One region of the Frankia sp. R43 genome, then DNA from elsewhere that is predicted to be linked to it. Evidence: riboswitches for the same ligand, from Rfam matches in the RefSeq annotation. Region 1 holds a riboswitch; each other region holds the start of a gene.
What was found. Region 1 has a riboswitch for cyclic di-AMP ahead of ACG83_RS42745 (transglycosylase family protein). Riboswitches for the same ligand answer to the same signal wherever they lie in the genome.
Positions count from the first base shown of each region.

Region 2: another riboswitch for cyclic di-AMP. It lies ahead of ACG83_RS22925 (C40 family peptidase); the one in region 1 lies ahead of ACG83_RS42745 (transglycosylase family protein).
Region 3: another riboswitch for cyclic di-AMP. It lies ahead of ACG83_RS26590 (transglycosylase family protein); the one in region 1 lies ahead of ACG83_RS42745 (transglycosylase family protein).

Region 1 is NZ_LFCW01000005.1:639,153-648,979, reverse strand. Features, by position in the region: gene ACG83_RS23545 (SDR family NAD(P)-dependent oxidoreductase) at 59-928, shown strand; gene ACG83_RS23540 (cytochrome P450) at 977-2,233, opposite strand; cyclic di-AMP (ydaO/yuaA leader) riboswitch at 2,663-2,863, shown strand; gene ACG83_RS42745 (transglycosylase family protein) at 2,876-3,253, shown strand; gene ACG83_RS42740 (serine/threonine-protein kinase) at 3,607-6,135, shown strand; gene ACG83_RS42735 (transglycosylase family protein) at 6,435-6,812, opposite strand; gene ACG83_RS23525 (helix-turn-helix transcriptional regulator) at 7,601-8,200, shown strand; gene ACG83_RS23520 (hypothetical protein) at 8,197-8,766, shown strand; gene ACG83_RS42730 (transglycosylase family protein) at 8,976-9,353, opposite strand.
Region 2 is NZ_LFCW01000005.1:466,903-476,729, reverse strand. Features, by position in the region: gene ACG83_RS22940 (MurT ligase domain-containing protein) at 1-563, shown strand, start outside; gene ACG83_RS22935 (type 1 glutamine amidotransferase) at 560-1,312, shown strand; gene ACG83_RS22930 (PHB depolymerase family esterase) at 1,468-2,136, shown strand; gene ACG83_RS22925 (C40 family peptidase) at 3,194-4,180, opposite strand; cyclic di-AMP (ydaO/yuaA leader) riboswitch at 4,306-4,473, opposite strand; gene ACG83_RS22920 (hypothetical protein) at 4,869-5,258, opposite strand; gene ACG83_RS22915 (DUF4139 domain-containing protein) at 7,230-8,990, shown strand; gene ACG83_RS48035 (hypothetical protein) at 8,978-9,133, shown strand; gene ACG83_RS22905 (hemerythrin domain-containing protein) at 9,656-9,827, shown strand, end outside.
Region 3 is NZ_LFCW01000006.1:507,445-517,271, reverse strand. Features, by position in the region: gene ACG83_RS47005 (CAP domain-containing protein) at 287-1,657, opposite strand; gene ACG83_RS26600 (DedA family protein) at 1,977-2,570, opposite strand; gene fbaA (class II fructose-bisphosphate aldolase) at 2,858-3,892, shown strand; cyclic di-AMP (ydaO/yuaA leader) riboswitch at 5,568-5,813, shown strand; gene ACG83_RS26590 (transglycosylase family protein) at 5,820-6,506, shown strand; cyclic di-AMP (ydaO/yuaA leader) riboswitch at 7,843-8,081, shown strand; gene ACG83_RS26580 (transglycosylase family protein) at 8,083-8,826, shown strand; gene ACG83_RS26575 (DUF3151 domain-containing protein) at 8,962-9,390, shown strand; gene ACG83_RS26570 (adenylosuccinate synthase) at 9,479-9,827, shown strand, end outside.

The sequences.
Region 1 (9,827 bases):
TGATCGATCTGGTCAGGCCGAGCCGGCGGCGCCGGGTCGGGAGACGCGCGGAGGTCACGTGGTCGCCCAGGCTGTCGTCATCACCGGCGCCGCTTCCGGCATCGGCCGGGCCTGCGTCGAGCTGTTCGCCGCCCGCGGGTTCGGTGTGGTGGCGGTCGACGCGGACGAGGCCGGTCTGGCCGGGCTGGCAGACCTTGCCGCGGACGCCGGTTCCGCGGAACCGCCTGCTCCCTCCGCCCCGCCCGCGTCCCCCGCCTCACAGCCCGCTGCCCGCCTCGACGGAGCCGTTCGTCCGGAGCCGGAGGTGGTCACGCTGGTCGCGGACGTCTCGACGCAGGAGTGCGGCGCACGGATGACCGAGCTCGCGCTCGCCAGCTTCGGGCGCCTGGACGTGGCCGTCCTCAACGCCGGCATCGGCGGGACCGTGCCCTGGGAGGCCGACGGAGCGATCGAGCGGCTGGACCGGATCCTCGCCGTGAACGTCCGTGGTGTGGCGATCGGCATCCGTTCGGTCGCGCCGGTGCTGCGGGCCGGCGGCGGGGGCTCGATTGTCGTGACGGCGTCAAGCGGTGGGCTGCAGGCGGATCCCGGCAACTGGGCCTACCACGCGTCGAAGGGCGCGGTGATCAATCTGGTGCGGGCCGCGGCGGTCGACTACGCGGCGCAGAACATCCGGGTGAACGCGGTGGCGCCCGGCCTGACCGAGACGTCGCTGATGGCCCCGTACCTGTCGCAGCCGGCGGTCGTGGAGGCCAGCAGCCAGCGGATCCCGCTGCAGCGTTGGGGCCGTGCGGACGAGCAGGCCGGCGCCGTCTGGTTCCTGGCCTCCGCGGCGGCCTCCTACATCACGGGCACCACGCTCGTCGCCGACGGCGGGCTGACCTCGCATCACGGCGCCGTCCCGCTGCCGCGGGTGCAGCGGGACTAGCGCTCGGAGGCCGGCCACGCCGAAAGCCCGGTTACGCCGAGAGCCCGGTTACGCCGAGAGGCGCAGTGGCAGCCGGCTCATCGCGCGTACCCAGGCGCTGGGCCGGTAGCTGGGCTCGTCCAGCAGGGTGATCTTCTCGGTGCGGGCGAGCAGGGCACGCAGCGCGATCGCGCCCTCGGCGCGGGCGAGCGGCGCACCGAGGCAGTAGTGGATGCCCAGGCCGAGACCGAAGTGGCGGGGAGCGCTGGTCGTCTGCGCGTAGCGGGCGACGTCGAAGTGGTCGGGTTCGCGGTACACGTCAGGGTCACGGTTCGCGGCTCCGATGAGCATCACCACGCTGTCGCCGCGGCTGAACGGATGGCCGTTCAGCTCGGTGTCCCGCAGCACGGTGCGGATCAGGAAGGGGAACGTGGGGTCGTAGCGGAGCATCTCCTCGATCGCCGCCGGTACGAGCTCGGGTTCGGCCCGTAGCCGCGCCAGCTGGTCGGGGTTGCGCAGGAGCGCCACGATGCCGCTGCCGATCAGGTTCACCGTCGTCTCGAACCCGGCCAGGAGCAGCAGGATGCAAAGGTCGAGCAGTTCCTGCTCCGGGAGCACGTCGCTGTCCTGCCCGGCTGCGACGAGCTGGCTGAGCAGGTCCTCGCGTGGCTTCGCCCGGACCTCGGCGATCAGGCCACGGAAATAGTCCTGGATGGAGTGCGTGGACTCGGCGCGGGCGCGCAGGTCCTCCGGTGTGAGGGTCATGTCGGGGGCCAGACCGCGTACGAGCGGGACGACCCATTCGCTGAAGACCGGCTCGTCCTCGGCCGGGACGCCGAGCAGGCGGCAGATGACCGACAGTGGCAGCGGGCGGGCGAACGCTTCGATCATGTCGACCTCGCCGGCCGCGAGAGCCGCGTCGAGCAGGGTGTCGACGACCGAGGTGATCTCGGCGGTCAGGGTCGCGACGACCCCCGGGGTGAAGGCACGGTTCACCAGGCCACGAAGCCGGGTGTGCTCCGGCGGGTCCTTCCGGAGCAGGGACTTCAGCCCGCTGTCGTCGGATCCGGTCGACCGATGGGCACCCGCGTGGAGGCCGGCCGAGTAGCCGCTGCCCAGGTCCGGGCTCTGGAAGACCGCGGAGCAGTCGGCGTGCCCGGTGATGATGGTGGTGACCCAGCCGCGGACCTCACTGCGGACGAACGCTCCGCTCTCCTGGATCGACCGGTAGGTGGGGTACGGGTTCTGCCGGCTGACCGCGTCGAGCGCGACCAGGATCGGCGGTGGCTGTTCGCTGGTCTTCTGCGGCGGCGGTGCGCTGTCCATCGCGAGCTCCTCTGCGACGTGCGTCGCGACTTATACTTCGAATATCGGCGGATGGCGTCAACCATCATCTCTGTCGCCAATCGCGGGATAGTACCGACAAATCCCCCGCGCACTGCCGGCCGGAAGCCCCGTGGCCAGGCGGCGTTCTGTCTGTTTCGCGTGATGTGTTCTCCGCGGGCCGGAGAATTTCTCGTCGCGCAGCCGAGTCCGGCGGTCACCGGGTGCACGGTGGTTCCGGTTGTGCTGTGGCGGGATGCTGACGCTGATGGAATGTCGGCGGCATGAAAGGGGCGTTCCACCGGGTCGAGGAGGCCGGCAGCGGCTTTCAAGGCCTCCTGGTGCTGAGTGGTGCTCTTCACGGAGGCCTGGAAATCGCGGGCGGGTGGTGGGTAACGTTGGTGACGTGCTTCCGGACCTGGGAAGCGCACATCGGGTGGCACGCCGAATCCCGCCTCGCCCGGTGCTTCGACATCCAGTAGGCGGGAGCGGGGGACCCAGGTTCCCGGGCGTCGTAGGCAGGCGTCCTCGGGGTGAAGCCGCATAGTGCGGTCGACCTGTCACGCACTGTGTGGCCGGGCTTTTCCGGCTCGAACCCGACAGCTAACTTCGTAGGTGTGGGGAAGGGTTTTTATTTTGTCCCTGATGACTTCGGGTGCTCGCAGGAACCGTCGTTCCATCCGTCGTGGCCGTGCTTTGCTGGTCGCGCCGGTGTTGGCGGCGACGATTGGTGGCGGTATCGCGATGTCCCAGCCGGCGGGTGCTGCGGCGCGGCCGGATGCGCATAGGTTCCTGAGTGCTGTGGTGCCGTGTGAGTCCGGTGGTAATCCGCGTGTGGTGAACTCGATTGGGGCTGGTGGGCTGTTCCAGTTCATGCCGGGTACGTGGCATGCGGTGGGTGGTAAGGGTCTGCCGCAGAACGCGAGTGTGGCTGAGCAGTGGAAGCGTGCGCATATTCTGTATGCGCAGCAGGGTTCGAGCCCGTGGGTGAGCTCGAAGCCGTGCTGGGGCCACAAGGTCTGAGCCCGGGTGAGCCCTCGGGCCGCACTGCGGAGCACCTCCCGGTGAGAACCGTGCCGGAGTCGGTGCTCTGGTGATCATGCCGGTGTGCCCGGACGTCCACGAGACGTCCGGGCACACCGGCATTTTGTGCGTTCGGTCGGCTGGCGGCCGGGCCGCGGTCATGGCTGGTCGCCTCAGGCGGCGGGGCGGGGCGGGGTGGGGCGGGAGCGGCGACCGCGGACGAGGTCTCGCGTGCCGTGCCCTGAATGATGCATAGAGTCAGGGTTGGCTATTGTTTTGGCTGAATGGCCGGCGCTGGGCTGTTTGTGCTGGTCACCGCTGTGCGGCACGGAACCCGACCCTGAGGGAGACCGATGAACGGTACGCCACCAGGCGCACCTGACGGATCGGGGCCGGCCCCGGATGCGGTGTTCAATCCGCTCACGCCCCAGGATCCTCGCGAGATCAGCGGCTACCGGCTCCGGGCCCGGATCGGCGCCGGTGGCATGGGTGCGGTGTACCTGTCCTACACCCCTGGTGGCCGGCCGCTCGCGCTCAAGGTCGCCCGGCCGGAGTTCGCCTCCGACCCCGAGTTCCGCCGCCGCTTCGAGAAGGAAGTGGCGATCGCCCAACGCGTCCAGGGCCTGTACACCGCCCCGGTCATCGACAGCGACGCCCAGGCCCCGCGCCCCTGGATGGCGACCGCCTACGTCGCGGCGCCCTCCCTCGCCGTGGCCGTCGCCCGCCAGGGCCCGCTGCCGGTGGAAAGCGTCCTCGTGCTCATCGCCGGGGTCGCCGAGGCACTGCAGTCCATCCATGTGGCGGGCGTGATCCACCGGGATCTGAAACCGGGGAACGTCATCCTTGCCGCCGACGGCCCGCGGGTCATCGACTTCGGCATCTCCCGAGCTGTCGAGGCGTCGTCGGTGCGGCTCACCAGAACCGGCGAACCGATCGGCACACCCGCCTTCATGGCGCCCGAGCAGATTCGCGGGAAAGCCCTGGACACCTCGGGTGACGTCTTCTCGCTCGGGGCCACCGCCTATTACGCGGCCACCGGCGAGCTGCCGTTCGGCGCGGATGTCGCCGTGTTCCACCGCATCGTGAACGAGCAGCCCGACTGGGACAGCTGCCCGGAGCAGATCCGCGGCATTTTGGAGCGCTGCCTGGAAAAGGATCCGGCGGCCCGGCCCACCCCCACCGATCTGATCAGCCTGTGTCGGAGGCAGTCAACAGACGAACGGCTTCGCGTCGGCGAGGGCTGGCTGCCGCCGACCGTTCTCGCCGACCTGACGCGCTACGTCCTCACCCCGCAGGAACCGTTCGGATCCGGGGATTCCGGGGATTCCGAGGGAGCCGGCGGCACCGTCGGCACCCTCGGCGGCGCGGAGGACTCCGCGGGTGAGGTGGCGTCCGCACTGCCGGCCGCGCCCGCGTCCGCGCCCGCGCCCGCGCAGGAAGCGAAGTCGTCGACGCCCACGTTGCCGGACAGCGACGGTCGTCGCCGTGGTCGTCGCCGCGGCCGGTCCCGGCTCGGCGGCGTGCTGGCCGCGGCCGTCGCCGCGCTCGTGGTGCTCGTCGCGGCCGTGCTTCTGCTGACCCGGCACAACGGGCCTGTCGATCGTCTGGCCGGTGGGGACGACCCCGGGGCCGACCCGGGCGTCGAGACGGGTTCGGTGCTGACGGGCTCGTCGCCGTCAGGCGGCCCGGGCGCCGGTACCGGTTCCGTCGCGGGCGGCGGCGTGCCGCTTTCCGGCTCGGATGCGGGCATGGCCGCCGGTTCGGTGCCTGGCGGCTCGGCGGTCACCGGGGCCGGGAACGCCGCTGCCCTGCCGTCCGCCCAGGCGGTGCCGGCATCCGGCCTGCCGGCGCAGCAGCAGGGCCGCGCGACCACAGCGCGCGGCGGGGTGTACCGGATTGCCCCTGACCGCAGCGGTGTCGAGGTGTACTCGGGGTCCGGCACGAACTGGGTTCCGATCGGCGGGCCCACCGGGAAGCTCTACGGCGGAGGTTACGGCCTTTTCGCGACCAGCCGGGACAGCGGTGACATCTCCCGGTACCTCGGTTCCCCGGGCCGGTGGGAGGTCATCGGAGGGCCCGGCGCGCAGTTCGTGGTGACGGGTGATCGGCTGTACTCGCTGACTCCGGACAAGCAGGGTGTGTATGTGTATTCCGGGTCGGGGACGAACTGGGTGCAGATCGGTGGTCCTGGGGTGGTGCTTTACGGTGGTGGGTATGGTCTTTTTTCGATAGCGCCGGGTTCGGGTGATATTTACCGTTATTCGGGTTGGTCGACGAACTGGGAGCTGGTGGGTGGTCCTGGTGCCCAGTTCGTGGTGACGGGTGATCGGCTGTACTCGCTGACTCCGGACAAGCAGGGTGTGTATGTGTATTCCGGGTCGGGGACGAACTGGGTGCAGATCGGTGGTCCTGGGGTGGTGCTTTACGGTGGTGGGTATGGTCTTTTTTCGATAGCGCCGGGTTCGGGTGATATTTACCGTTATTCGGGTTGGTCGACGAACTGGGAGCTGGTGGGTGGTCCTGGTGCCCAGTTCGTGGTGACGGGTGATCGGCTGTACTCGCTGACTCCGGACAAGCAGGGTGTGTATGTGTATTCCGGGTCGGGGACGAACTGGGTGCAGATCGGTGGTCCTGGGGTGGTGCTTTACGGTGGTGGGTATGGTCTTTTTTCGATAGCGCCGGGTTCGGGTGATATTTACCGTTATTCGGGTCGGTCGACGAACTGGGAGCTGGTGGGTGGTCCTGGTGCCCAGTTCGTGGTGACGGGGAATCGGCTGTACTCGCTGACCCCGGACAAGCAGGGTGTGTACATGTACTCCGGGTCGGGCACCGACTGGATCCACATCGGCGGCCCTGCCGAGAGCATCGCCCCGGGCTCGTAGCCCGCGAGTCCCGCGAATCCGCGGCCTTGCGAGCCCTGTGGCCCTTGCGAGCCCTGTGGCCCTTGCGAGCCCGGTTTTCCCAAGCCCCGTGGGCCCGCGTCGAGGCCGGCCGAGCTGCTTAGGGCCTCAGGCCAAGCGGTGTGGACGCGGAAACGCCGGTACGCCCGGACGTCTTGTGAACGTCACGGGCGCACCGGCGTCATACCCAGGGCGGTAGCCCCAGCCCTGACACACCTCACCCAGCCACAGCCAACCCACAAAGGCCGCGCGACACCGGATCAGCGCATCGATCGATCAACTCAGACCTTGTGGCCCCAGCACGGCTTCGAGCTCACCCACGGGCTCGAACCCTGCTGCGCATACAGAATATGCGCACGCTTCCACTGCTCAGCCACACTCGCGTTCTGCGGCAGACCCTTACCACCCACCGCATGCCACGTACCCGGCATGAACTGGAACAGCCCACCAGCCCCAATCGAGTTCACCACACGCGGATTACCACCGGACTCACACGGCACCACAGCACTCAGGAACCTATGCGCATCCGGCCGCGCCGCAGCACCCGCCGGCTGGGACATCGCGATACCGCCACCAATCGTCGCCGCCAACACCGGCGCGACCAGCAAAGCACGGCCACGACGGATGGAACGACGGTTCCTGCGAGCACCCGAAGTCATCAGGGACAAAATAAATACCCTTCCCCACACCTGCGAAATCCGCACCACACCAGCCGTCGAACGTCAGACCAGCCAGCCACGGCACCGGCAGAAAAATCGCTCCCGCCCACAGATCGCCTTCAACCAACCGGGCGGGGCGGGATTCAGCGTGCCACCCGATGCGCACTCCCCAGGTCGGAAGCACGTCACCAACGTTACCCACCACCCACCCACGATTTCCAGACCCCTGTGAAGAGCACCACTCACCACCGGAAGACCTTGAAAAGCCCCAACCACAGCCCCTCCACGACCAGCCATGCCCGTATTTTCCCGATGCTGTACGGCCAGCGTCACCGGTTCAATACCGGCATGCGAACCGGCCTGTGCAGAGCGTCCGCGACTGCTCCACGTGCGCAGCGAATTTCTTTCCTGGGCCAGCTCCCGACCGGCTCAGAGCGCAGGTAAATCACCCGCCGATGACGGTAGACAAAGTGACCGAAATACCGACACAGCTCCTTCGGGAGGCTGGGACGATATCGCCCGATTCACGCGATATCTCGCCAGAAAAAGGGCGGGCGGATCAGATCCCTGCTCATGCGGCGCGCCCCGGCACCGGCGGCGGCCCGCCCACGGGACCGACAGGGCCGAAGGCTCGCCAGGGGCGGGAAGCCGCGGACGTTCCAGCGCTTCTGCCCTGTGGAAGTCGACACGCCGACGTCCAGCCGTTGGACACGCCGAGACCCGCCCTCGGCCGCGGGCACCCGGCCGCTCGCCAGTCTGCTTATCTAATCGGATAACCCACGGATAGGATGGTGCCTGTGGAACCCGATCGGGACACCCGTGAGGTCATCGCGTTGCTGGATCGCGCGTTGGCTGACAGTGGCCTGAGCCAGGCAGATTTCGCCGTCGCGCTGGGTACCTCGGCCTCGAGGCTGTCGACCTACCGTTCGGGCCGGACCAGGCCGACCGCGGTGTTCTGCGTCCGCGCACTCAGGGTCGCCAGCGCGCTGGCCGCCGCACGCTCCTCCCGGCTGATGTCCGCACCGGAGACTGCCAAGGCGATTCGGCACGCGATGGGCGACGAGGACCGAGCGTGGCGAATGCTGTTGCAGGGCCGCGACCACCTCAGCCTCCTCCTCGACCAGCAGGACGGCTGCCCCGGGGCGTGGGAGGCCGCGCCGCCGTCAACGGGAAGCCCCGGCTTCGACGTCCTGCTCGCTGCGCTGGCTCGCAGAGAGTTCGACCGGGCAGGAGTCGAGCCGCCCGCCTGGTGTGAAGCGCAGCGTCTCCCGCTGCCCTGGGTGCCCGAGCACCCCTTCCTCGACCCCGACGAGGTGATCGCCGCTACTCCCGACGATCTGAAGCGTCTCAATGTCTTCGTCCCCGCCCGTGACCTGTTGACCGCATGAACGAGCGGTACGAGTTCTCCGCGGCCGAGATCGTCGCTTTGCTGGCCAGGCTCGACGAGCGGCTGCGTGCACGAGGAGTGTCGGGGTCGGTGTTCGTCGTCGGCGGCGCGGCCGTCGCCGTGACGTCGGGTCGGGATCTGCGGCGCACCGAGGACGTCGACGCGATCACGTCAGACAGCGTGGTTGTCACCGAGGCCCGTGAGCTCGCACGCGCGGAGGGCCTTCCGGAGAACTGGCTCAACACCAGGGCGGGCATGTGGATGCCGCCGCTACCAGCGGAGGCTTCCACCCCAGCGCCTGGCCCCGGGCTGCATGTGACCTATGCATCGGACGGCTTCCTGCTCGCCACCAAGCTGATCGCCCAACGCCGCAAGGACGCGGCGGACATCCGCGAGCTCGCGGACCGGACCGGACTGGCCGAGGCGACCGCCGACCAGCTCGAAGCACTGATCTATCAGTACTACACCGACCCCGGCATCCTCGAGTTCATCGTCGATGGGAACGACGTCGCGGGCGAGGTGCGGCTCCTGGCCGAGCGGGCCGCGCGGATGCTCGCGCGGCGGTGACCAACCTGGCGGCGACAGGCAGGGCAGAGCCTGACCACCCGCATGAACACGGACGCGGAAACGCCGGTACGCCCGGACGTCTTGTGAACGTCACGGGCGCACCGGCGTCATACCCAGGGCGGTAGCCCCAGCCCTGATCCACACCTCACCCAGCCACAGCCAACCCACAAAGGCCGCGCGACACCGGATCAGCGCATCGATCGATCGACTCAGACCTTGTGGCCCCAGCACGGCTTCGAGCTCACCCACGGGCTCGAACCCTGCTGCGCATACAGAATATGCGCACGCTTCCACTGCTCAGCCACACTCGCGTTCTGCGGCAGACCCTTACCACCCACCGCATGCCACGTACCCGGCATGAACTGGAACAGCCCACCAGCCCCAATCGAGTTCACCACACGCGGATTACCACCGGACTCACACGGCACCACAGCACTCAGGAACCTATGCGCATCCGGCCGCGCCGCAGCACCCGCCGGCTGGGACATCGCGATACCGCCACCAATCGTCGCCGCCAACACCGGCGCGACCAGCAAAGCACGGCCACGACGGATGGAACGACGGTTCCTGCGAGCACCCGAAGTCATCAGGGACAAAATAAATACCCTTCCCCACACCTGCGAAATCCGCACCACACCAGCCGTCGAACGTCAGACCAGCCAGCCACGGCACCGGCAGAAAAATCGCTCCCGCCCACAGATCGCCTTCAACCAACCGGGCGGGGCGGGATTCAGCGTGCCACCCGATGCGCACTCCCCAGGTCGGAAGCACGTCACCAACGTTACCCACCACCCACCCACGATTTCCAGACCCCTGTGAAGAGCACCACTCACCACCGGAAGACCTTGAAAAGCCCCAACCACAGCCCCTCCACGACCAGCCACGCCCGATTTATCCGGGCGCTGTCCGACGGGCGTCACCGACCAGATGCAATGAGCATTCCGGCACGGTACTCATGGTGGGCAGTGGTATCGGCTACGCCACGGAATTCTTCTCGCCGTCATCCGGAAGCCGTCCAGGAAAAGGGCAGATCGCCCACCGGTGGCGGCCCCCGTAATACC
Region 2 (9,827 bases), 170 kb from region 1:
TCTCGGTGGCCGGCCTCGGTGAGCTGATGTGGTTCGGCCGGCGCATCCCCGCCCGTATCGACCTGCCGGGGCGGGTCAACCTCGCGAACGCGGCGATGGCCGCCGCGGCCGCGCGCGAGTTCGGCGTCGAGGTCGAGGACGCGCTCGCCGCGATGCGGGGTATCGGCGACGTCCAGGGCCGCTACCAGGAGGTGCCGCTGGGCCAGGACGGCCATCAGGCCCGCCTGCTGCTGGCGAAGAACCCGGCCGGCTGGGTCGAGATGATGGAGCTGCTGAACTCGGCGCCGCCGCGGCCGGTCGTGATCGACTTCAATTCGCAGACGGCGGACGGGCGTGACCCGTCCTGGATCTGGGATGTGCCCTTCGAGCGGCTCTCCGGCCGCCAGGTGCTCGTCACCGGGGGCCGCAAGGAGGACATGAGCGTGCGCCTGGCCTATGCCGAGGTTCCTCACAGCGTCCATGCCGACGCCGAGGCCGCCGCCGCGGCGGCGAACGACAAGGTGGTGGACGTCGTCGCGAACTACACGGCGTTCCGCGACCTGCTCGTGCGGACCACCCGGTGATCCGCCCCTCGGCGACCCGGATCGCGCTGATCTATCCGGAGCTGCTCGGCACCTACGGCGACGGTGGCAACGCGATCGTGCTGGCCCAGCGGCTGCGCTGGCGTGGGCTGCGGGCGGAGATCGTGGAGGTGCCGGCCGGTGAGGTGGTGCCGGCCGATTGCGACATCTACCTGCTGGGCGGCGGTGAGGACGAGCCGCAGGTGCTGGCCGCCGACGGCATGCGCCGCAACCGCTCGCTGCTGCGCGCCGTGTCCGGCGGCGCGGCCGTGCTGGCCGTCTGCGCGGGCTACCAGGTGATCGGCGCGACCTTCCCGGCGGGCAACGGCCAGATCCACGACGGGGTCAACCTGATCGACGTCGAGACCCGCCGTTCCTTCGAACCACCGGACGTCCCGCCGCCGCCGCGCGCGGTCGGCGACATCGTGGTGGAACCGAGCCCCCAGCTGGGCCTGCCGACGCTCTACGGCTATGAGAACCATGGCGGGCGCACCCGCCCGCTGCCGGGCTTCCGCGGCATCCCGCTCGGCACGGTCCGGGTCGGCGTCGGGGACGGGACGCCCGCCCGCACCGATGGTGTCGTCGACGGGAAGGTCATCGGCACCTACCTGCACGGGCCGGTGCTGGCGCAGAACCCGGCCCTGGCCGACCTGCTGCTGACCTGGGTGCACGGCCCGCTGGCGCCGCTGGACGGCCCGCGTGAGGTGGGCATCCTGCGTGACGCCAGAGCTCACGCGCTCGCGGAGGGCTGAGCACACCCGCGCCGGTGGCCGGCAGTCGCGGGGGCGGCGGGGTGGCGTGATGGTCGTCCGGGCGTTGTCCCAGGCGTCGTCCGGCGCTTCCGGCGTCGTCCTGAACGGGTCTGCCGGGACGCGCTGCTTCGAATCAGGCGATTTCCGGGCGTGGGGTGTGGTTCGGTTGCATCGTGGCGTCGAATCCCCTTGCCGGTTGGTGGGGCAAGAACAAGAGAAACGTGATCATCATTGGCGTCGTGCTGGTGGTCGTCTGGTGGCTGGCCGCGGGACGGGGCCATCCAAAGGTCGAAAAGGCGACCATCCCGGACAGCTATCCCTCGGCCGGCCGGGAACTGCTCGTCCAGGCGCCTTCTGATCCGGGCGACCCGTTGCCGTTGGTAATCATCCTGCACGATGACAATTCGGATGCGAAGACGTTGGAAGAGGGGAGCAAGGTGTCCTCGCTGGCGAATCGCAAGGATCTCGCGCTCGCTTTCCCGGAGGCCGTCGCCGGAACCTGGCGACTGGACGACCCGAAAGGCGCGGACGTGCAGTACCTGAGCGACGTCGTGCGCTATATGGACGAGAAGCGGTCCGACATCGACCTGGACCGGGTGTACCTCTGGGGCATGGGCGAGGGGGCCCGGCTGGCGCTGCTCGCGGCCTGCACCTCGGCGACGCCCATCTACGCCGCGGTCGGCGTGGTGGGGCAGTTCGACACCGAGCCCGGGCCGACCTGCGACAACGTCACGCCGCATGGCCGGTTCGCCGAGACCGAGTGGGACAAGGGCGTCACGGACGCCCTGTGGAAGTTCTCCCGCGACCTGCACCGGACCGTGTGACAGACAGTCCGGCTCGACGAGACGGGTGGGACGAGGGTGGGTGCGACGAGGACGGGTGTGGGGTGCGGGGTCGGCCCCGCATCTGACTCCATCGGCCCCGCATCGGCCGCCACGTCATACTCCAGCCGAGTTGCTCTAGTTGCAAAGAACTAGTCACTTAGCTCGGATGTCCGGCGGCGGCCGAGGATGTCGCGGAGCCGCTGGCCAATTCGGGTCTTGCGGATCCGGTGAAGGTTGGATCAGCAGGCCTGCCGGTCTTGCCTCTCGGCTGGCTCCAGGGGCGCCGGAGGTGCTGCCTCCGGCCGTCGGCGCCGATTTCCTGTTCGGGCCCCGACCGTGATCCCGGTGAGGAGTCACGGTCGGGGCCCGCGTGGCCTGTCGGCGTCGCCGGGAGGGGGGTAACGGCGTCGACAGGCCACAAGGAGGCCGGGTGGCGGAGGGTCCGCTGGCCGCCGGTCCAATGGGGGGGGGATCGGAACGGCGACCAGCGGAGTCCGAGGCCTTCCGGCCGGATGGACGTCAGATGGGGGGGGATCTGACGTCCATCCCACCGGAAGGATCTACGATCTGCGGATCCGGGTGGGTGGCGCGTGTGGTTCTGTTTTGTTTATGCGGCAGGTGTTGATGCCCGATGGTCGCATTCTGGACGGTTTGCGCCGCATCTACACCGCTTATGCCGAAGTAGAATGATGTCGCAACGGCCTAAGTGCTGGAAGTGTCGAGACGGTCACGCGGCGAGCGCGAGTCGCGCGGCGTCAGGCACTTCCTGGCGGTGCGGGCTACGGGGCGTGCTCGCAGGTCTGCGGAAGGTGAGGCTGCGGTCCGGTGCAGGGGACCACACATCGGATCTGGTGACCGCCGGGCCGGAGTCAATCCCGACCAACGCCGACCCGGCGGCGGGAGCCGGGCGCGACCGGAGGGGGAGATCGCGCGGCGGCTCGTTCCGAGGACAGGGCGATCCGTGCTGCCCCGTCAGTGCGTGCGGCTTATCAGGTGAACAGGGGGGAGCCCGGAGCCAGCCGGCAAAGCAAGGTGGGCCGGCCGGTACTCACGGTGCTCAGGCGACGCGGCCGACCAGGTACGAAGTGGTGTAGATCGTCTGCAGCTTGACGACATCGCCACTGTGCGGGGCGACCCACATCTTGCCGTCGCCGGCGTAGATACCGACGTGGTAGATGTTGCCCGGGGTGCCGAAGAAGATCAGGTCGCCGGGGGCCTTGTTGTACTGGGAGATGTGCGTGGTCGCCGCGTACTGCTGGTCCGTCGTGCGGGGCACGCTCTTGCCGAGCTGCTTGTAGACGTACTGCACGAGCCCGGAGCAGTCGAACGAGTTCGGGCCTTCCGCGCCGTAGATGTACGGCTTGCCGGCCTGGAGCGATGCCAGGTAGACGGCCTTCTCGCCGATCGTGTTCGCTCCGACGTTCACGCTGACGACGGGCGTCTCGACCTCGACGGTCGAGCGGACGGCCTGACGGGAGGCCTGCGCCGGCACGGGGGGGCGAACCGTCAGGGTGGCGTCGTTCTCGGAGTGGGCGGACTGCAGCGAGTCCGTACCATCGAAGATCGCCGTGACGTTGGTGGTCGTCAGGACTCGGGCCGTGTAGGAGGCCTGGCCCCGGTCGTCCGTGGTGAGGTGCAGGAAGGTCGCCCACCCGGTGGGCAGCTTGACCTGGACCTTGATGAGCTGGTCGGCCAGCGGGGCCTTGGTCTGCTCGTCGTAGAGCGAGAAACCGATGTTGACCGGCTCGTTCGCGTTGACGGTGACCTCGGGGTTGGTCACCCGCAGGCCCACGTCGACCTTCGAGGAGAGGGTCGGCGCGGAGATGTCGGTGGTGGCGTCGAGCACGGTGGTGGACCCACTGCCGGCCACGGACGCAACCTGGATGGCCCCGTCGACGGCCAGTCGCGAGCCGATCTGCGTCGCGAGGGTCATCGGGGCGGTGTTCGACGCCTCATCAAACGCAGCGTCCGCGTTGGTGTCCGGAGCACATCCGGCGAGCGCGACCCCGGAGACTGCCACAGTCCCGGTGGTGACGGCGGCCACAGCTCGGGCCCTGGCTCTTGCTCGACTCGACGCCGTGGGGGCTGACGGTGCCCGGTGGCGGCCGCGGCCTTCCTGCTGCCGGCGTCTCTCGGTATCAAGCTGCACGCTTTGCGCAGACAACGTTGCGTTCCTTCCCGTACGCCTGCGAGGTGAGCTGTCGGGTTCGGGCTGGGCTGCCCGGTCCGTCGCGCGACCTTCGTGCGATGGACTTCACCCCTAGACCCGCACCACTACTTGGTGCCGGTCGGTGGAGGTGGGTCCCCCGCTCCTGCCCGAGGTGACGACTCGGAGGGGACACCGGGGCCGCGGGCAGGATTCGGCGTTCGGCCCGGTGTTGTCGTGACGTCGCAAGCGAGACTAGTCCACACGGATGGTGTGGGTAAACACTAGTCCCCCCCAACTACACCGAGTGTGCAAAGAAGTGCCCCTTGCGGGAGCGCATCTGCCCAGGTCAGAGGGGGTGCTGAGCTTCACGTCACGTTTTTGGACGGCCACACGAGGATCACGGACAAACACTTTAGGTGACGAGAAGTTCCGAACTGGCGGCCCGCAACAGACGCCGGAGCGGGCCGTGAAGCACGGCCACGGAGGGGTGCGGCTCGGCGCGGACGGCGGCTCGGCGTGGACGGGCCGGCTCGGCGTGGACGGGCCTGCCCAGGGGAACGGTTGTTCGGCGCGGACGGCCGGCTCAGCGCGGACGGCCGCTCCGGCGGCTCAGGAACCCGGAGTTGTGGAGCACCTGCAGCTCGATCGCGAGCTGTGTCACCTCGGGCGGAAGAGTGCGGTAGCTGCTCTGCATGGCCTCGACGGCCGCGCGCGCGTGCTCGGCGAGATCGTCCAGAGCCTGCTGGCGTTGACGCATCCGGGCTCGCTCCTCCTGGAGCGTCCGGACCGTGTCCTCCTGCCACTGCCTGGTGCGAATGATGTGCTCGCCGGCGTCCGCGGCCTGGCGCTCCGCGTCCTCCAGCCGGCTGAGCAGCGCGTCCAGAGCCTCCAGGCGGCTGGCGAGCTCGGCCATCAGATCGCCGCGGCCGGGCAGGAGCGAGAGCTCGTGTCGCCTCGGCTGGGGGTGCGTCATGGCTGACTCCGGCCGCGGCCTGCGGTGCGGGCCTGCTGGAGGGGCGTCGTGATCTGGGCGGAAGGCAGCCTGGAGGCGCACCATCGCCCCGCTCTCGACCATCGCCGAAGTTCCGACACGGTTGGTTACGTTAGTCGACGCATGGGATTTTAGGCGTGCGGTCGGCAGGATCCGGCACATAGTCAACGGACGACGGCGCGCGTCGAGGCCACCAGACGGGTGTCGACCAACGGATGCACCCGACTGGATGGATCATCACCGGTTGCCGTGTGATCCAGCGATCGGAGATCTCCGTGTCGACAACGGAAGGTTTCGGATGTGACGGAGCGAAGCGGCGGGCGAGTGGCTTGCGCCGTTCTGGCCACTGGATGCCATCCGACTGATCGTCACAATAAGTGATGTGGCTTGTGGCCTGTGATCGATCGCGACGACCGTCATGGCCCCGTGGCATGGGCGGGGTGCGGGTGGCGATGGCCGGGAGCCGCGATCCTGGCTGATGCCCGGTCATCGTCATCATCAGTGTGCAGCCGATCCGTGTGGATGTGTCGGTGGATCCGGATGGCGCCGTGTGGAGCAAGTATGTGAACCGGTTTTGGACGGTTTCCTAAGAATAGGATCCTGTCGTGCAACAACATCGATCAAGGCCGGTTAGTCGGGTGGACCTGGCTGGGATCGCCGTTGGCGGACGAGCCCGGGCTGCCCAGCCGAATTCGCTCGCCCGGATCCGCCGCTTCTCGGGATTTTTGCCACCCGCGCCCTGGCGACCACAGATCTCAGATCTCAGATCTCGTCCGGCGGCAGTGGCGGTCACGGCGGCGGCTCGAGGCCGCGGTTCGCGGAGTCGAAAACTGCGGCTGTTCTCGCGACCATAATCCTCAGGTCCCCTCCGGCGGTGGTGGCGGGCGTGGTGGCAGCTCGAAGCCGCGGTTCGAGGAGTCGAGGATTGCGGCTGTTCTCGTGACCACAATCCTCAGACCCTGCCCGGCAGCTACGGCCGCGCTCGCGGGCGGCCCCGTGGCCGAGGAGATCGCCCGCCCCCCGCACTGTCACCACCAGCGGCAACCGCCAGATCCCACCGGGCGAACCTGCGGCGATCGTCAGAAATCCCCGGCGCGATCCGCGACGGGCTCACCGGGCCATGTTTTCGTCTGCCCAGATGCTTGCGGCGTGTGTCGGGCAACGCTGATCAGTTTGGCCGACGGCGGCGCCGTAAACAGCCGGGGCGGTTTGCCCGGATCTCTCGGCATTGCTGTGCGCGGCAGCTGCCGCCCCGCGCCACGGCGGCCCGCGGCTGTCGGGTGACCTGCTCGACGCTGCTCTTCCCGGCGGGGAAAGAGATCGGCCCGCCGCTGGGAGGTAAGGCTTTCGTCGGTCGGTCCACCTGCCCGTTGCGGCAGTTCGGCGCGGCGGTTCGGCGCGCGACTTCGCACCGGCACGGACGGAAGACCCGTCCCGGTGGATTGTCCGTGCTGCGATGGTCGGTGTCGGATCCGATCATCGGTACCGGCCACGGCGGTTGGGTTCCTGGGCGCGCGATGAGATGGTCGAGTTGGGGGGATTGTGCCGCCGGGCGGGAGATCGGCGGGAGGGAACCGGACGGGCGCCGCGTGTGGCCGTGATGTCGACCTGCCCCGTGGTCGCCGCCGGCGGATGGATCAGGCCGAGGGCCTCCGGTGGCCGTACGGCCACCCTCGTCGTGTCGCAGGGTAATCGCGACTCGCGGCTCGATGATCGAGACCGGTGACGCTGCGCGCCGGTCGACCGACCCGGCGGTCGACGACGTCCCGGCGGAGCCGGCACGGCCGGCGGGGCCGTGCCGGCGAACCCGACCGGGGGCAAGGCGCGGCGACGGGGCTGCCCCGACGGGTGGGCCCGACCGAGCCCGTCCAGGGCCGTCCAGGGCCGACCAGGGCTGGCCAGGGTCTGCGGGCCACCGGCGATCAAGGATCGTTTTGCCCGTAGGGTGACCGCATGGCTGCCGTGGCGGACGACACATCGGACACCCCGAACGAGGCTGACGCGGTCACCGAGGCCGCCGCGGTTGCTGGAACCGCCGCGGTGGCGCTGGACGCGCCGATCACAGCTGTTGTCGTTTACCCCACCGCCGCCAGGGTGACCCGTCGAGGCCCACTCGATCTTTCCGCGCTGCCGGAGGGTGTGACCCGGGTCGAGGCGGTCGTGGGCGGCCTGCCCATCGGCCTCGACGAGAACTCGGTGCGGGTGGGCGGGACGGGCCCGGCCCGGGTACTGGGTGTGCGGGTGGTGTCCCAGGCGCGGGCGACAACGGATGCCGGTGCCCTGGCAGACCTGCGTGCCCGTCAGGACGAGCTGCGCGCGCTGCTGGCCGAGATCGGCGACGAGGACGAGACCGAGCGGGCCCGCCGCATCTTCCTCGACGTCGCCGCGCGGGTGGGGGCGGGCGCGCTGGCCCGCGGCTGGGCTGCCGGCAGCGGACGTCCGGCCGGCCCAGGGGACGTCGATGCCGCCGGCCAGCTGGTCTCCGTCGGCGATGCGTTCGCGGCACAGATCGCCGGTGTGCACGCGCGTCGGCGGGAGCTGGCCAGGCGGCGGGAGGAGGCGGAGAAGGAACTGACGATGATCGGCCGGCTGATCGAGTCCCGCGGGGCGAAGCCGGTGCCCGACACCCGCGCGGTCCTCGTCGATCTGGAGCTGCCCGCCGATCTGGAGCTGCCCGCGGACAGCGACACCGCCGCGGAGATGGCGGAGATGGAGGTCTCCTACCTGGTCGGGTCGGCCTCGTGGGTGTCCGGCTACGACGCGCGGCTGGAAGGCGAGCGGGTGACGCTGACCTGGTTCGCGATGATCAGCCAGCGCACGGGTGAGGACTGGCCCGCGACCGATCTTCGACTGTCGACAGCCCGTCCCGCCAGCGGATTCAGGCTTCCCGAACTGGACCCGCAGTTCGTCGACATCCGGCGTACGCCGGAGTCCGTACACATCCGGGGGGCGCTCGCGGCGCCGGGCGGGGGCCCGGTGCTGGTCGGCGGCATGCCCACCGAGGCGGGCGCCGCGATGCCACTCGCCGCGGCGCCTCGGCGGGCGCCCGTACCGGCGCCGCCGATGGCCGCCGCCACGGCGGTGCTGGAGTCGGCGGGCGCGGCGTCCACCTACCGTCCCCCGCGCCCGGTGGCCGTGCCCGCTGACGGCGACCCGCATCGTGCGACGGTGGCCGTGATCGAGCTCGACGCGGTTCTCGACCACCTGACCGTCCCGAAGCTGGCCGCGGAGGCCCATCTGCGGGCGGCGGTCGTGAACACCTCCGCGCACACGCTCCCGGCCGGGCGGGTGTCGGTCTTCCACGAGCGGGAGTTCGTCGGCACCAGCAGGCTGGACCTCATCCCGCCCGGCGGCGAGCTGGAGCTGCAGCTCGGGGTGGACGACAGAGTGAAGGTCGAGCGCAGGCTGGCTCGCCGGAGCACCGGCCGGCGCATGGTAGGCAACGTCCGCCGGACGGACGTCGCCTACACCATCCTGGTGACCAACTACGCGTCCATGCGGGCCCGGGTGACGGTCCGCGATCAGGTGCCGGTGCCGCGGCACGAGAGCATCACCGTGCGGGACGTGTCAGCCGAGCCGGCGGCGGCCGAGCACACCGAGCTGGGGCTGCTGACCTGGAACCTGGAGCTTGATCCGGGCGCGAGCCGGGAGATCGGGCTCTCCTACCGCCTTGAGCATCCCCGCGGGGCGGAGATCACCGGCTGGGGCGACTGACCGGTCGCCCGGGGCGGCTGACCGCCCGTCCGAGGAGTCTGACCGGCGGTTCGGGACGGCTGACCGGCGGTTCGGGACGGCTGACCGGCGGTTCGGGACGGCTGGCCGGCGGTTCGGGGCGGCTGGCTGGCCGTTCGGGGTGACTGGCTGGCCGTGAGGCCCCGTGTCCACCCGCCCTCCTCGATCTCCGCGGTGCCGTCGATCACCGCCCAGTCGATCACGGAGCTGGCCGGGACGACCACGGGGCTGCCCATCCGGATGTGGACCAGGGCCGGGTGCGCGCCGTCGTTGAGGCTGCGGCCGTGGATCGTCCGCGGATCCGGCCAGGTCGACACGATGGCCCACAACGCCTCGACCCCGTCGGGCACGGGAAGCTGGTGCCTGATGATCAGATGGCCGAGCGGTGGGAGCTCCCCGTGGGTCAGGCGTCGGCGGGCGTGGCCGAGTCGCGAACGGGCGACGGTTATCGCCTCGTTCAGGGTGGCCGGTGCGACGCTGCCAAGCATGTACTGAACAGTAGCTGACTCCATCCGGTCCGTAGGCATCCTCCGGCGTTGATCGGGGAAGAACCAGCATTTCCGGCGAAGTTGGGTGCGCATGGTGTTCGTCCGGTGTGAATGCGTGCGGGGGGCGGCCGGCGTAGCTTGGACGTACGGGAGGCGGTCATGGCTCACCAGGATGAGGCGACCAGCGCCAGCACCGGCACCGGTGCGGGAGTCGGCACCGGCAGTGGCGGCACCGCCGGTGGTGCGGATGTGTCGACGCTCTCGGGCCTGGTGCATGAGACGCACCGCGATGCGGCTGATCTTTTCGAGCTGGCCAGGCAGGAGCTCGCGA
Region 3 (9,827 bases), on a different contig from region 1:
TCGTTGCACCGACCAAAATCGTTCACTCTTGCGACTCGCCAAACCGGGCCGCCAGGCTAGCGGACACTCGGAGGCGGAGGTCCGGCAGCGTTCGTGGAGTGCGAACCTCCCCGCCCACCGACCAGCGCTCTTGATCGGCGCCATCTGCGACAGACTCCCGAACGAGCAGAATCGCCAGATCTTCAGAGGGACTTGGCGGGTCGCCGGCGCCGGCCGGTCAGATTCGCGGTGCCTCACCGAGAAGCGAGGCAGCGTGTGCCGCATGTGTGATGCTGCCCAGCAGCTCTCATGCACCGGTGCCGAAGTTCTCGACCCAGTAGGTGCCGTAGTCACCACCGGTCGCGTACCCGACCCCGATCTGGGTGAGCTCACAGTCCACGATGTTCGCCCGGTGCTCCGGGCTGGCCATCCAGTCGGCGACCACGGCTGCCGGGGCCCGCTGACCGGCCGCGATGTTCTCTGCCGCGACCGAGAAGTCGTAGCCGGCGGCCGTGATCCGGTCGAACGGTGACTTCCCGTCCAACCCGGTGTGGCTGAAGTAGTTGTGGCTCGCCATGTCGTCGCTGTGGGCCTGCGCCGAGGCACTGAGGCGGGAGTCGATCGCCAGCGGCAGGCATCCGACCGCGGCGCGCTGATCGTTGGTGAGCGCGATGACCTGCGCGATGAGCGCGGCACTGTTGTCAGCGGCAGCGCCGGAGGCGGTAGCCACGGCGGCGGGCTCGACGCCCGCAGCGGTAGCCGTGCCGGCGGCAGGCGTGGTGCCGGTGGCCGCGCCGGTGCCTGAGCCGACGGCTGCGTCTGGGCCGACGGCTGCTGTGCCTGAGTCGGCCGCTGTGCCGGTGGCGGGCTCGGCGCCCGTCGCGGGCTCGGCGCCGGTGGCGGATGCGGAAGGCTGCTGAGCCGGCGCTGGTTCCGGCCGGGAAGCGACCGTAACGCTGTCCGGACCGGACTGCGCGGGGCCTGCGGGTCCCGCGCTGGCGGCCGGCTCCGGCCCAGCGACCGCTACCGGGCCGTTGACCGTTGCCGGGCCGTTGACCGTCGTTGGGACACCGGGCAGCTCCGGCCCACCTGCGGCGGCCTGACCGGCGGCAACCGGTCGCCTACCGACCTGCCCGGGCTGCCCGGACTGCCCGGACTGCCCGGACTCGACGTCGCCCGATCCGTCCGCGTCGGTGCCGGTCGCACCGGACGCAGTGCGACCGGGCTGGCCACCGTTCGGCCGGGTGCCACCGGGTTGTGGCGAACTGCCAGGTTGCGCTGAACTGCCACCGGGCCCGGAGATCCCCCTGGCGTCATCGTCCGTGCCCTCATGGATCTCGCCGTCACCACGGCTGACGACCACAGGGTGCGCGAGCGCCCGCGCCGACGGCGCAGTCGCCGCCCGCCTCGCAGTCGGTGGGTCCGCCGTGCGGCGTGCGTCCACCGGACGCGGAGCCGCCCTGGGGATCACCACGGCGGGCAGGCGGCTCCTCGACGCACCCGCGGGCGCGGTGTCCACACCGGCCGCGACACGCGCGTGATCGGCGGAAAGCTGACCGCCACGATCCGACATCGCGGCGCTGGCCGCCTCGGCGCTCGAAGCCGGCAACGCCACCGAAGCAACGCCGATGCTCGGCACACCCACACCGGAGACCGCCGCCAGACCCAGCAGGACCACGAACACGATCAAAGGCCGGCAGGAAGGCCTCCGTACCCGTCCGCCGCGGGATCGGGGTCCACCAACCGGGCGCGACCGGCCCGGCCGGCCGGAATCCGACCGGCCCGTACCCGCGCGTTCAGGAGGTTCCGCGCGCATTCCAGCCGCGGCGTGATCGGCACTTCGGTGTGATCGGCACTTCGGTGTGATCGCTCATACGACCACACGTTTGCCCGACGAAGCCCACGATCAGTAACCGTACGGACCTGATCACGACAGAACGAGCAACGGACACCCAATGCGGCAGCGCGCTTGGGACGACGCGGGGTACGGGAGCGGATCAGCCCGCACTCGTACCCGCGGGGTCCTCCACGCTCCGTGAGCGGGCCACCCGCCTGCGCATGAGCTCGCCCCCCGCCCCGGCGAGCACGGACACCACGATCACCACAACCCCGATCCAGACCGCGGCATCGCGCAGGCCGGGAACGGCTGAGGCCGCATAGCCGAGCAGGACCAGGCCGGTTCCCCAGATGACAGCCCCGGCGATCACTGCCGCGCCGAACCGGTGCCTGGGCATCGACACCGCGCCGGCCAGGACCGGGGCGAACGTCCGCGCCCAGGGCACGAACCGAGCCGCGATCAGTGTGGCCGCGCCGAAGCGCTGGTAGAAGTCCTCCGTTCGAACCAGCGCTCCCGCATGGCGGCGTTCGAGGTAGGGGCGGCCGAGATGACGGCCGGTCGCATACCCGACAACGGCGCCGAGGCTCGCCGCCACCGGCACACCGAGCGCGAGTACGAGGATCGAGACGTCGGCTGACGGGTCGGCTGCGACCAGACCCGCACCGAACAGCACGGTGTCGCCGGGGAGCCAGAAGCCGACCAGGACCCCACTCTCCACGAAAATCACCGCGAAGAGGATGGCGTAGAGGGTCATCCCAGAGAGGTCTTCGATGTCCACGAGGCCAGTCTGCCGCCGGAGCGCGATCAGGATGAGACATCCGACCAGCTTCCGGCGATGTCACGTGGAACCACACCCGTCCGAGCCGGGTGACGTCATACCCTTCGGCCAACACCTGCCGTCGGCACGCGTCGGGCGCAACCGCGCCCCGGGATCTCCGGGGGGTGGTGGCGGGTTCGGCGGCGCGTCCGGCGCCACGGCCCGCGGTGGCTTGGTGCCACCGGGCGGTCGGGCGCCCCTAGACCTTTCGAGGAGCTCCACCGATGCCCATCGCCAGCCCAGACGTCTACGCCGAGATGCTCAGCCAGGCGAAGTCGAACGCCTACGCCTACCCCGCCATCAACGTGACCTCGTCGCAGACCCTCAACGCGGCGCTGCGGGGCTTCGCGGAGGCCGGCAGTGACGGAATCGTCCAGGTCTCAACCGGCGGCGCCGAGTTCCTTTCAGGCACGACCATCAAGAACATGGTGCTCGGGGCCGAGGCACTCGCAGAGTACGCGCACCACGTCGCCAAAGCATATCCGGTAAACATCGCGCTGCACACGGATCACTGCCCGGCCGACAAGCTCGACACCTACATTCGCCCACTTATCGCGATCTCTCGTGAGCGAGTTTCGCAGGGGCGGGATCCGCTTTTCCAGTCCCATATGTGGGACGGCTCCGCGGTAGAGCTCGAGGAAAACCTCAAGATTGCGGACGAGCTGCTCGCCGACTGTCGGGCCGCACGTATCGTGCTGGAGGTCGAAATCGGCGTCGTGGGCGGCGAGGAGGACGGCGTCGTCGGCGCGATCGATGAGAAGCTCTACACCACTCCCGGCGATATGTTCCGCACCGCCGAGGTGCTCGGAACCGGGGAGAAGGGGGCTTACATGCTGGCCGCGACGTTCGGCAACGTTCACGGCGTGTACAAGCCCGGCAATGTCCAGCTACGGCCTGCGATCCTTCGCGAGGGCCAGCAGCATGTGGCCGAGAAGCTCGGCCTCGGTGCCGACGCCAAGCCGTTCAACCTCGTCTTCCACGGCGGCAGCGGCTCGGACCTCTCCGAGATCCGCGAAACGCTCGACTACGGTGTCATCAAGATGAACGTCGACACCGACACCCAGTACGCCTTCACCCGCCCCATCGTGGACCACGTGTTCCGGAACTACGACGGGGTCCTGAAGGTGGACGGCGAGGTCGGGGTCAAGAAGGCCTACGACCCGCGCACCTACGGGAAGGCCGCGGAGACCTCGATGGCGGCACGAGTCGCCCAGGCCTGTTCTGACCTGCGGTCCGCGGGCCGTTCGATCGGCGTCTGACCGACGTCATCCGGGCTCTGCCCGGTCCGTTGCCCGACATCTGAGCCGGGCCACGCTGGTCCGGCAGGGACCTCAGTAGTCCGTTCATGCTCCCGGGGGCGCCCACGTTCCCGGGAGCACTCCGCTCGCCTGATGCCGCTCGCCTGATGCCGCCCGGTGCATCGTCCGCGTGCGCGCCGACCGAGCCTTTTCCATCGTCGGCTCTGGCCTGTGGGCCACAGCGCCCGACAACGTGAGATCGAGAAGGCTCACCGATCGCGGCCGCGCCCATGCCTGGCTCCGGCTCCTGGCCTCTCCGCTCCCCGCGGCTCCTGGCGCACCGCTCCCCCGCGGCCCGTCGCCCGCTCCCTGTCTCCATCTCCTCCATCTCCTCCTTCTCCTCCTTGTCTCCCATCTCCCTCTCCTTATCTCCTTCTCCCGCTGCTCCCGGCATCTCCTTTCCCACTGCTCCGGCTCCCTGTCGCCGCGGGCAGTACGACGGCCCGCCCCGGCCGCCCAGCACCCCCGCCACGCCCGCACGTGATCTCAACCGCCAACGCCCGGCCGCTGACGTTCACCCGTCCGGACGACCGGCCGGCAGCAGTGTGTGATCTATTTCACTCACAGGTCTCCAGCGGGTGACCAGCCCGCGCCCGGCCGCGATCCGGGACGTCAAGCACCCGGAAGAACCCCACGAAGATCGTGCGGCCTGGCGACGGCACATCGCCCGCCATACCGAGCCAGGACACCCTCAGGGCCACAGTGGTCCGATCCCGCGCGGAAGTAGACGCGGCCCGACGACCTGCTCAGACCACACCTCGATGCCAAGGCCGCCCACGCCTGGGCAAAGCCTCGCGTGGGCTGCCATGTGGCCTCTTCGGCCGATTCGGCCACCCACGGGCTCGCACGGCAGTGAGGGATCAGCGCCAAGCAGCGAATCGGTGGACGGAACGCACCACCGCGGCAGCGGGCCCGCCATCCGGAATCTCCGGCCTCGTCCAGACAGACCGGGAAACGTCCGGCTCGCTGCAGGCTCTCCCGACCCGTCCCGCACCGAAGCGCGGGGACATAGTTCGCGCCGCCGTCCACAGCGGGCTGGCCGGACCGGTCGCCACGGGCCCGGCCATTCGCCACATTGCCACCGATGTGACCATCGGCTACCAGAGAGACACCGAGAGGCACCATGGGTGCCACAGCGACGATGACGCCCGAGTCTGCACGCACCCCCACAAGATCACTCCAGGCCTCGGCGGTGCGGCGCTCCGAGCCCTCGATCCGACCCCCCGACAGGCTCGTCGGCGACGAAAGATACACTTACGTTAACTCATAGTTACGATTGCGTATCTCACATGACGCGACGCCCGAACCCCCATCGGTACAAGAATATAAATTTTTACCCTCGTTAGTGACGAGATCCGCAGTGAGCGGTAGCCTTGGCTCCGATTCCGGCGAATAGCTCGCACCGCAGGCAATACCGGTGATCTTTCGCGAGCGTGATCAGTCGGCCCGAACCCTCCACCACGAAACGCCCACCAAGTTAATGAGCGCGCGTGCGCGCGCGATACCAGGGCCCACAGCCAATCTCAAGAAGGCGCGCGGGAGTGTGCTCTTCTTCACGTCGACCATTCAATCCTTGTCGCCTCGCCCGACGTTGTGGTTATGGTCTTCGCCGTGCCCGGAGACAGGCCGGGCACCCGACGGGTGCACGCCGAATCCCTGCCCCCATCCGCCGGAAACAAAAACCCGATGGCAGGAGCGGGGGAACCAATACCCGGCCACCGAACCTGGTGGCCTTGGGGTGAAGCCGCAGGGCCGTTGACAGCAATGAGGAACCGTCTTCCTTGCTGTCGAAGGCACAGGATTTGGGAGTTCCTGACATGCGGCCGGGCTTGTTCCCTGCCCGAACCCGACAGCTCACCTCGCAGGCGTGGGGAAGGAAAACTCACGCATGTCCGACGCACGTACCAGTGGCCGACAACGCCGCAGCAGTACCCGCAGCCGGGCCCGCACCCTCGTCCCCGTATCCGTCCTTGTCGCGACGGTCGGAGGCACAATCGCCATCAGCCAACCGGCGAATGCCGCAACGACCTGGGAAGGTCTGCGGCAATGCGAGTCCGGCGGCAACTACACGACGAACACCGGTAACGGCTACTATGGCGCTTACCAGTTCTCCGCCGGGACCTGGCAGAGTCTGGGGTACTCTGGCCTTCCACACACCGCTCCACCCGCCCTGCAGGACGAGGCGGCGCTGAAGCTCGCGCTCCGCTCCGGATTCGGCCAGTGGCCGGTGTGCGGGAGCGGAATGGGCGGCGACCAGCTCTCACCCGGCGCGTCGTCGTCGGGGTCAGGCAGCCAGGCCTCCCGTACGGCCGAGCGCACCAGTCTGGTCGCGCAGCCCGTCGCCACCACGGGTGTGCCCCCTCTGACGCGCAACTACTTCGCGTCGGTACACAACCAGGTCACTGACGAAATCAAGACCTGGCAGGAAAAGATGAACTCCCTCGGCTACTCCCTCGCCGTCGACGGCTGCTACGGGCCGAAGTCCGCAGCCGCGGCCAGGGACTTCCAGACGGCGCGCGGCCTCATCGTCGATGGCGTCCTCGGCCCGCAGACCTGGGCGGCCACCTTCGGCTGACGCCTGCCCGCCCCGGCGGAGCACTCGGTCGCCTGCCTGCCCGCCCGCTCATTCGCGGGCCCCAGCGCGCGGCACCGACAGCCAGCACCCCGTGAGGGCAACCTGCCTTCCACAGCCGAACCCTCCCGGCTGCACGGGGAAAGCCCCCGCCCGGACCGGATCGACGAGCCTTCCCATCTCATGGTGCACGACCGGAGATACCGCAGGTCGGAGCCGACGATGGAAAAGGCTCAACGCTGACAGGGACCCCGCCGCGAACCGGGAGTCGGTCGAGGGCGTGCATGCCGTCCTCGCCTGACAACGGTCGGCCCACCGACTGCGTTCCCGCTCCGGCGAGAGCGGGCCTTCACGGCCGTCCGACCGGATCCTCGTCCCTCCCTCCTCCCAGCCCCGAAAGCGCGGACGCGCGCCGGGGAGGCTCACCGCACCCGCCCGCTCCGTCCCGGTCGGGCGCGGTGATGCCAGGAGCCCCAGGAACCACCCGACCGTGGCTGCACCGTCCCAGCGCGGTTGTCCACACCTGATCCACATCTGAGTTGTCCACATCCGAGTTGTCGAGCACCTCGCCCGACGGGACGTTCCTCCCGGTCCGTCAAGCCCGGAAGGCGTCTCATCCAGTCGCCGTGACGTGCGACGGCCCGCCCGCCCGGCGCTGACCCAGCCGTGGCGCGCGGGACGCAACGCGGAGCGCCCCAACGGTCCGCGTGTCGCAGGACCCGGACAGCCCCACCGCCGGAGCGGTACCGGCCTCGGGGCAGGTGTCCGGGCGTCGCGGCCTTCCCGCCGATCATCTCGATCACCCGCGGGATGCGTTCGGCGCGCATTCCCTCCACGGCCGCGCCGAACGACCTCCCTCGACGACGCCACCTCACCGCACCGGTCATGGCCAGATCGGTACCCGCCCCACACCGGCGATCCCGGTAGGCGGGCGTGGCGTCGGCGCTCTCCAGCTGCCGGTGGCCGGCGCCGTCGCCGGCCCCCCACCGCCCGCCGCCGACCCTCCCTGGCGCCGCCCCGTGTCCCCGGGCGCCCAGGCCTGGGCCGCCGAGCGGGCATCGCCGGTCATGGACCTTCCTCGGGTCATGGACCGTCCCGGCCTGAAGCCGGCAGGGGCGCCAGCCGCATGACGGACCCCCGGTGCGTCCGAGATGTCGAGGGGACGGTAATGTGGCGCGGTTCGGGTGTGATGACCATCTCCTCCACCCATCCGTCAATTGGCCCGTTCGGGTGACTCCGATATGGTCCTTTCCGATCCCGCCCTGGCCAGCGGGATTTGCGTCATGTAGGTAGATCTCGCTACAGTTCCGCCCACTCGCCTCCCCCCGGGGCGAGGTCGTGTGGACGGACGCCGAATCCTGCCCCCGTCCACTCGGCCGGTACTGGAGCGGACGACACAGGGCAGGAGTGGGGGACCCACCATCCGGGCGCATTCGTTGCGTCCTAGGGGTTAAGCCGGCGTACCGATACAGCCGGGACACACCGGTCCGCGAGGACGGGCCGGGTCCTGGTACGCCGACCGGGCAGCTTCCAGCCCGAACCCGACAGCTCACCCCGCAGGCGACGGGAAGGACACCTGATGCGGTCGCATGATCGTGATCCCGTCCGTTCGACCGGTCGTGGTGGCAGGCACCGCGCGGCGCAGCCGCCGTCCACCGCCACCCGTGTCCTGCGGACCACCGGGGCCGTCACGGCCCTGGTCGGAACGGGGCTCGCCGTCACCGCGGCCCCTGCCGGCGCCGCGACGGCGGATGATTTCGCCCGGCTACGCCAGTGCGAGTCCGGCGGCAACTACGCCATCAACACGGGCAACGGCTTCTACGGCGCCTACCAGTTCGACCAGCGCACCTGGACAGGCCTCGGCTACCCCGGTCGACCCGACCAGGCTCCGCCGGCGATGCAGGACGATGCCGCCTACAAGCTGTATGACTCGCGTGGCTGGTCACCGTGGCCGGCCTGCAGCAACAAGCTCGGCCTGACGCGCAACGGCCCGGCCCCGGAATCCTCGGGCACCATCGGCGATGCCGTCGAGCAGGCCCTCACCCCGGCCGAGCCCCCCATGACCCTCGAACGCGCACGCAGCCAGGTCGGCACCAACTTCGGCGGTGAAGCGCTGAACGTCGGCATGGGCGACGAGGTACGCGCCGACGCGTTCGTGTGGCAGGCCGAGATGCGCGAGCGCAAGTTCGTGCTGACGGTCGACGGCAAGTTCGGCCAGGAGTCCCAGGGCGTCGCCGCGCTCTACTCATACCTGACGCGGATCAGCGACGGGCAGCCCGGCGTGGTCGGGCAGAACCTGTGGAGCGCCACCGTCACCAGCTGACCTGGCTCCGGGTGCCTCATGCCAGTTTGGCAGGTCGTCGTATGCCTGGTTGGCATGTGGGCCGCGGCGGGACCAGCAGTCAGCCGGTGGGCCCGCCCGGCGCCGGGCGTGACGCCGGTCAGGCAGGATGTGCCCATGACGACACCGCCCGCGAACCAGAACCTGCTGTCGGGTCCGCCGCCGACGCTGCTTCCATCCGACGCCGCTGTGGTGGAGGCGATGACCTCGGGTGCGGGCGCGGAGTCCGTCGCGGCCCGTTTCCCCGCTGCCTGCCTCGGCTGGGCGATCCTCGCGGAGGAGGCGCTCGGCGCGGGTCAGCCGGTGGCGGCCTACGCCTACGCGCGTACCGGCTATCACCGGGGCCTCGATCAGCTCCGGCGGTCCGGATGGAAGGGCCACGGGCCCATTCCGTGGTCTCATGAGCCGAACCGCGGCTTCCTGCGCGCGCTGGCCGCACTGTCGCGGGCTGCGGCGGAGATCGGCGAGGACGCGGAGGCGACCAGGTGCCGCGAGTTTCTCGCCGACAGCGATCCGGTCGCACTCCGTGAACTCGACCTCGCATAGTAGTCATGAGATGGCATAACGCAGCGAGCTTTTCCCTGTCGAGGCCGATCGGGTCCCGACAGGGCGATATCCCTAGTAACCTCGCCCGGTGCCTGCTCTAGTCCTCATCGGCGCCCAGTGGGGCGACGAAGGAAAAGGAAAGGCGACCGACCTCCTGGGCGGCGCCGTCGACTACGTCGTTCGGTACCAGGGAGGTAACAACGCCGGCCACACGGTGGTGATCGGTGCGGAGAGCTACGCTCTGCACCTGATCCCCTCCGGAGTTCTGCGAGCCGACTGCGTCCCGGTCATCGGGAACGGTGTCGTCATCGACCCGGGCGTGCTGCTGTCCGAGATGGACGGGCTGCAGGCTCGGGGGGTCGACGTCTCCCGGCTGCTGATCAGCGCGGACGCACATCTGATCATGCCGCACCACCGGGCGCTCGACCGCGTCACCG